Regions from separate parts of the Streptomyces sp. NPDC085460 genome, predicted to be linked through region 1. Evidence: riboswitches for the same ligand, from Rfam matches in the RefSeq annotation. Region 1 holds a riboswitch; each other region holds the start of a gene.
The links. A riboswitch is a leader RNA that binds a small molecule or an ion and turns the genes downstream of it on or off. The one in region 1 is predicted to bind cobalamin.

Region 1 (2,257 bases):
ACGGCGTTGCCGATGCGGGAGTGCTTGGTCGGGTACGCGGAGAGGACGAGCGCCAGCTTCTTCTCGGCGTTCGGGATGTGCCGCAGGCGGGCGTGGCGGACGGCGATGCCGGCCACGCGGGCGGCGCGCTCGGCGTCGGCGACGTAGGCGGGCAGGCCGTCGGCGTCGATCTCCTTGAAGGAGAACGGCACGGTGATGAGCCGGCCGTCGAACTCGGGGACGGCGACCTGGCTGGCCGCGTCCAGCGGCGACAGGCCCTCGTCGTTCTCCTCCCAGTTCGCCCGCGAGCCGGTCAGGCACAGGGCCTGGAGCACCGGCACGTCGAGCGCGGCGAGCGCGCCCGCGTCCCACGCCTCCTCGTCTCCGCCGGCCTGCGCGGCGGCGGGCTTGGTGCCGCCGGCGGCGAGGACGGTGGTGACGATCGCGTCGGCGCCGCGCAGCACGGCGAGCAGCTCCTCCTCGGGGGCGCGCAGCGAGGCCACGTACAGCGGGAGGGCGCGGCCGCCCGCGTCCTCGATCGCGTCGCAGAGGGCGCCGACGAAGGCGGTGTTCCCGCTCATGTGGTGGGCGCGGTAGTAGAGCACGGCGACCGTCGGGCCCTCGGCGGAGCGGGCGGGGCGCTCCAGCGGGCCCCAGGTGGGGGCGGCGGCCGGGGCCTCGAAGCCGTGGCCGGTGAGCAGCACGGTGTCGGAGAGGAAGCGGGCCAGCTGCGCCAGGTTGGCGGGGCCGCCGTGGGCGAGGTAGGCGTGGGCCTCGGTGGCGACGCCGACGGGCACGGTGGAGGCGGCCATCAGCTGGGCGTCGGGCGCCTGTTCGCCGCTGAGCACGACGACCGGCTTTCCGGCGGCGAGGACCGCGTCGAGCCCTTCCTGCCAGGAGCGGACGCCGCCGAGGAGGCGGACGACGACGAGTTCGGCGCCGTCGAGCAGGCCGGGGAGGTCGTCGAGCGGGAGCCGGGAGGGGTTGGCGAAGCGGTACGGGACCGGGCCCTCGGGCGCGGCGGCGTTCGCCGCGCGGGCACTGAGCAGGTCGGTGTCGGAGTGCGACAGCAGCAGGAGCATGGCGAGGCTCAGGCCCTTCCTCGGGGTTGTCCGCGCCCCGGGTCATGGTGGATGGCGGGAGTTCCTGACTCACCCGGGGCCGTCGCCGGCTCGGGCTCACAGTGGCGGGACCGCGCCGGATTCTCACCGGGCTTCCTCCCCGGGGTCCTGGGACCCCATGCCGATCTGCATAGTAGATCGTGACGTCGGCGGGCCTAAGAGAGCCGGAGAGTCGGCCGGATCACACTCGGTGGCCGTCCGGTTTCCCGTGGGTATGCTCGCCGCCATGCCGCCGACCCCACCCAGCCCGCCCGAAGCGGGCGAACCTCGCATACGGGACCGAGGCGACGCGTGCCCGGGGGCGCTCCGGCTGCACGCCGCAGCCGACGGTTTCCTCGCCCGACTCCGCCTCCCCGCCGGACGGTTGACGCCACGTCAGCTCATGGCTCTGGCCGACGCGGCCGAGGAACTCGGCGACGGCGGCCTCTCGATCACCTCGCGCGGCAACGCCGAGCTGCGCGGTCTGGCCGAGGGCTGCGGCGGCCGGCTCGCCGCGCTCCTCGACGACGCGGTTCTGCTGCCCTCCCGCACCCACGAGCGGGTCCGGAACATCGTCGCCTCCCCCGCCTCGGGGCTCGACGGACTCGGCCACGCCGACGCGCAGTTGTGGGCCCGGGCCCTGGACGCGGCGCTCTGCGCGGAACCCCGCGCGGCGGCCCTCTCCGGCCGTTTCCTCTTCGTCCTCGACGACGGGCGCGGCGACGTCACCGGCCTCGGCGGCGATGTGAGCTTGGTCGCAGCACCGCACGGCGCCACGCTCCTGACGGCGGGCTCCACGGCCTTCCGGCTGACCCCCGCCGACGCCCCCGCCGCGCAGAACCCCACCACGGACCCCGCCGCCTCCGGCGTCCCCGCCGCCAGCCACGCCTCCTCCGCCTCCGCCTCCCGCGCCGCCACCGCCGCGCTCGCCTGCGCCCTCGCCTTCCTCGACGCCGCCGACGCCGCCGGCACCGGCGCCTGGCGCCCGCGCGAGCTCCCGCCCGGGCACGTCCCGGAGTGGGCCGGCGCCCTCGCCCGCGCGGGGATCACCGCGGAGCCCGTACCCCTGTCTTCCTCTCCTTCGGGGCCGCCGCCCGCGCCCGGGACGCTCGGCGACCGCGCCCTGCACGTCCTCGCCCCGCTCGGCCGGCTGACCGCCGGCGGGCTGCGGGCGCTCG
Region 2 (2,257 bases), on a different contig from region 1:
GCGTACGGCCGGGACGCGGGTGATCGGGGACTCGGCCCGGGAGGCGAGATCGGCCCGGTTGGCGGCCAGTTCGGCGGCGATGGCGTCGGTGCCCTGGGCGAGGCCGCGTGCGAGGGTGGCGATCTCCGCGGTCTTCTGCCGGGCGAAGGCGAGCCAGCGCCGGACCTGGGGGTCGATGTCGTTCTCGGCGGTCGCGTCGAGCGGGACGTGCAGGAGCGAGCAGGACGCCGCCACGTCGACGCGGTCGGCGAGACCGAGCAGGGTGGCGAGGGTGGCCAGGGACTTCTGGTAGTCGTTGATCCAGATGTTGCGGCCGTTGACGATGCCCGCGACCAGGCGCTTGCCAGGCAGTCCGCCGACCGCGGCGAGGTCGTCGAGGTTGGCGGCGGCGCGCTCGGTGAAGTCGAGGGCGAGGCCCTCCACGGGGGCTGAGGCGAGCACCTGGAGCGCGTCGCCGAGCCGGTCGAAGTAGGAGGCGACGAGCAGCTTGGGCCGGTCGGTGAGCGTGCCGAGATCGCGGTAGGCGCGGGCGGCGGCGTTCAGCTCGGCCGGAGTGCGGTCCTGGACGAGGGCGGGCTCGTCCAGCTGAACCCACTCGGCGCCCGCCGCGCGCAGGTCGGCGAGGACCTCGGCGTAGACGGGCAGCAGCCGGTCCAGGAGGGTCAGCGGGTCGAAGCCGGCGGCGACGCCGGGCGCGGGCTTGGCCAGCAGGAGGTAGGTGACCGGGCCGACGAGCACCGGGCGCGCCGCGTGCCCCAGGGCCAGGGCCTCCTTCAGCTCGGCGACCTGCCGGGAGGAGTCGGCGGTGAAGACGGTGTCGGGGCCGAGTTCGGGGACGAGGTAGTGGTAGTTGGTGTCGAACCACTTCGTCATCTCCAGGGGCGCCACGTCCTGCGTGCCCCGGGCCATGGCGAAGTAGCCGTCCAGGGCGTCGGCGGCCACGGCCTCCCGGTGCCGGGCGGGGATGGCGCCGACCATGACGCTGGTGTCCAGGACGTGGTCGTAGGACGAGAAGTCGCCGGTGGGCACCTCGGTGATGCCGGCGTCGGCCAGCTGCCGCCAGTTCGACCTGCGCAGCTCGGCGGCGGTGGCCCGGAGGGCGTCGGCGGTGACGCGGCCCTTCCAGTACCCCTCGATCGCCCTCTTCAGCTCACGGTTCGGACCCTGGCGGGGGTAGCCGTACACGGTGGCTCGAACTGCCGCGGTCGCGGGCTTCGCTGTCACGGAACTCTCCTTCGCGAGTTTGTGTCCGGAACATCCCGGCGGGGGACGCGGACGCGAAGGAATACGACGGAACGCGCGGCTCACGCCGCGGTGGAACACCGCACGTGCCGCTCGCCGTGTACGCCGACCCGCCCACGAGGTCACCGGAATGGCCGTGCGCGGAGTACGTCCGCGTACGGGCAACGGGCAGGTCTTCGGACTCGCGGGCACACCGGCCTCTGACGAGGCAGGCACCTACTGGCCGTCGCTTCCCAGGACCGTTCTCCGGTCCCAGTGCGTATGACGGCGGTCGTTCCCGCTCACCGCTGCGGGGCAGTCCCGGATTCCCACCGGGTTCCCTCTTACGACGTTCCCGCCTGGATGACGGGACGAACCAGCTGCGGACGCCACCCTAGCCGCGCACGAGCCCAGCGGTGACGAGATCCCACCATGCGGACGTCACCATGAGAACCGTCCCGGACCCGCACCACGTGGAGAGGGACCTCGCGGCACAGGCGCTGGTGATCCGGCTGGGTTCCGGCCGGCGGTTCACCGCCTACGCCGACGTCGAGCTGATCGACGCGCTCACGAAGGACCGGCCCGGCGCGCGTCGGTTCGTCGTCAACACCCTCGGGCCGCCGGCCGAAGTCGGCACAGCCCTGCGGCAGGCACGGCATCTCCGTACCGCAGTCGGAAAGGGAATCGTCAGCTCAGCAGCGCTCGGAGCCTGCGCCGGTCGGGCTTTCCCACGGACGTGTGGGGGATGTCGGCCAGCAGGTGGACCACGGTCGGTGCGTACTGGTCGCCTTTGCGGGCGGTGACGAAGGCATGGATCTCGTCGTGGGTGATGTCGTGGTCCCGGGCGGGCACCACGGCGGCGTGCACGTGCTCGGTCGCATCCTGGTCGGGCACGCTGAAGACGGCGCACTGGGCGACGGCCGGATGGGTCAGGAGCACCGCTTCGACCTCGCTCGGGTAGATGCCCCCGCCCGCCACCTTGATCATGTCGTTGCACCGGTCGACGAGGAAGAGATAACCGCTCTCGTCGAGGTAT
Region 3 (2,257 bases), on a different contig from region 1:
CGGTCGGCATGATCTACGGCACCGCCGCCGCGTACGGCGTCGCCAGCCCGACCCAGAAGCACTTCGGCGGTTCCTCGGCGGAGATCCCGGGCATCGGCGAGATCGGCTACATCGGCCTCACCGCCTTCGTCCTCAACCTCGTCGTCACCGTGGTCCTCACCTTCGTCCTGCGGGCCGCCAAGGCGCCCGAGGGCGTCGACGAGACCTCCCCGTCGGACTACACGGCCGACGCCGGCGACGCCGGGGTCAGCACGGAGCTCCCGAAGGTCGGCGCCTCCACCCACTGAGCCGCCCACACGCACACCGAGAGGGGCCCGGGGAGAAACCCGGGCCCCTCTCGCGTGGCCGCGCGGCAGACTGAGGCCCATGGACTTCACGATCAGGGCGGTACGGCCCGAGGAGTACGAGGAACTCGGTGACCTCACCGGACTCACCTATCTGAACGACGGGCTGCTGCTGTACGGCGAGGACGACTTCTACCTGAACGTGCTCCGCGACACGGCCCGGCGGGCGCGCGAGAGCGAGGTACTGGTCGCCGCCGACGCCGAGGACGGGATCATCGGCGGGGTGACCTTCGCCCCCGGCGGCACCGCCTGGGCGGACATCGCCGTCCCCGGAGAGGCCGAGTTCCGGATGCTCGTCGTCGCGCCGGCGGCCCGCGGCAGAGGCGTCGGGGAGGCGCTCGTCCGCGCCTGCCTGGACCGGGCACGGGCCCTGCCCGGCTGCGCCAGGCTCGTCCTCTCCACCGACGCCAAGATGGTCTCCGCCCACCGGATATACGAGCGGATGGGCTTCGTCCGCACGCCGGAACGGGACTGGCAGCCCATCCCCGAACACTCTCTGCGAACCTACGCCCTGGAGCTGTAGTCCACGGACCGACACAACATGTGGGGGGTTCCGAGATCGGCGCCCCCCACATGTATGCTCGTCCTCGCTGTCGTCGCAGGGGAATCCGGTGCGAATCCGGAACTGTCCCGCAACGGTGTACTTCGTGTGCCCTTGTCCACGGAGCGAGTCCGAACACCTGCCGGCAGTGCACCTGGTACGACCGTTCCGGGTGCCGATGACGTCCGGGCCTCGCGGAATGGGCCGGTGGACACGGGCGCGTACGGGTGCCCGTCCGCCCCTCCCCCGCCGTGGCCCCGGGCCGAGCGAGGGAGAGCCCCCACGTGACCATCGCGCCTGCGGGTCCGTCAGCCACCGAGGCCGCCGCGATCGAGAGTGACGGCCCCGGGACCGTGCTGCTGCGGACCCTGACCGACCTCACCGCCGACCTCACCGACACCGACCCCGGCCGGGTCGCCGCCGCCGCGCTGCGCGGCCGGCACGCCGGTTCGGACGAGGCGGAGCTGCGCGAACTGGCCACCGAGGCCGCCGCCGGACTCATCTCCGAGGACCCCGCCTACTCCCGGCTCGCCGCCCGGCTGCTCACCCTCACCATCGCCGAGGAGGCGGCCACGCAGGGCGCCGTCTGCTTCTCCGCCTCCGTCGCCACCGGTCACCGCGAGGGCCTGATCGCCGACCGCACCGCCGCCTTCGTCGCGCTGCACGCGGACCGCATGGACGCGCTGATCGACCTCGCCGGCGACGACCGCTTCGGCTACTTCGGCCTGCGGACGCTCTACTCCCGCTACCTGCTGCGCCACCCGATCACCCGCAAGGTGATCGAGACCCCGCAGCACTTCATGCTCCGGGTCGCGGCCGGCCTCGCCGAGGACGACTCGCTCCGCGCGCTGGACGAGGTGGCGGCGCTGTACCGGCTGATGAGCCGGCTCGACTACCTGCCCTCCTCCCCCACGCTCTTCAACTCCGGCACCCGCCACCCCCAGATGTCCTCCTGCTACCTCCTGGACTCCCCGCAGGACGAGCTGGACTCGATCTACGACCGCTACCACCAGGTCGCGCGCCTGTCGAAGCACGCCGGCGGCATCGGCCTGTCCTACTCCCGGATCCGCTCGCGCGGCTCCCTGATCCGGGGCACCAACGGGCACTCCAACGGCATCGTGCCGTTCCTGAAGACGCTCGACGCCTCCGTGGCGGCGGTCAACCAGGGCGGCCGCCGCAAGGGCGCCGCCGCGGTCTACCTGGAGACCTGGCACGCGGACATCGAGGAGTTCCTGGAGCTCCGCGACAACACCGGCGAGGACGCCCGCCGCACCCACAACCTGAACCTCGCCCACTGGATCCCGGACGAGTTCATGCGCCGGGTGAACGCGGACGCCGAGTGGTCGCTCTTCTCCCCCGCCGACGTGCCCGA

Region 2: it holds a riboswitch for cobalamin, as region 1 does, so the genes downstream of both, metE (5-methyltetrahydropteroyltriglutamate--homocysteine S-methyltransferase) here and cobN (cobaltochelatase subunit CobN) in region 1, are expected to answer to the same signal.
Region 3: it holds a riboswitch for cobalamin, as region 1 does, so the genes downstream of both, ACIGHB_RS16760 (ribonucleoside-diphosphate reductase subunit alpha) here and cobN (cobaltochelatase subunit CobN) in region 1, are expected to answer to the same signal.

What each region holds. Positions count from the first base shown of each region.
Region 1 covers NZ_JBITTO010000003.1:306,776-309,032, forward strand. Annotated here, with positions in the region: gene cobN (cobaltochelatase subunit CobN) at 1-1,061, opposite strand, end outside; cobalamin riboswitch at 1,098-1,235, opposite strand; gene ACIGHB_RS09260 (cobalamin biosynthesis protein CobG) at 1,315-2,257, shown strand, end outside.
Region 2 covers NZ_JBITTO010000001.1:681,188-683,444, forward strand. Annotated here, with positions in the region: gene metE (5-methyltetrahydropteroyltriglutamate--homocysteine S-methyltransferase) at 1-1,224, opposite strand, end outside; cobalamin riboswitch at 1,392-1,617, opposite strand; gene ACIGHB_RS02930 (AMP-binding protein) at 1,909-2,257, opposite strand, start outside.
Region 3 covers NZ_JBITTO010000006.1:79,126-81,382, reverse strand. Annotated here, with positions in the region: gene mctP (monocarboxylate uptake permease MctP) at 1-287, shown strand, start outside; gene ACIGHB_RS16765 (GNAT family N-acetyltransferase) at 367-867, shown strand; cobalamin riboswitch at 909-1,047, shown strand; gene ACIGHB_RS16760 (ribonucleoside-diphosphate reductase subunit alpha) at 1,170-2,257, shown strand, end outside.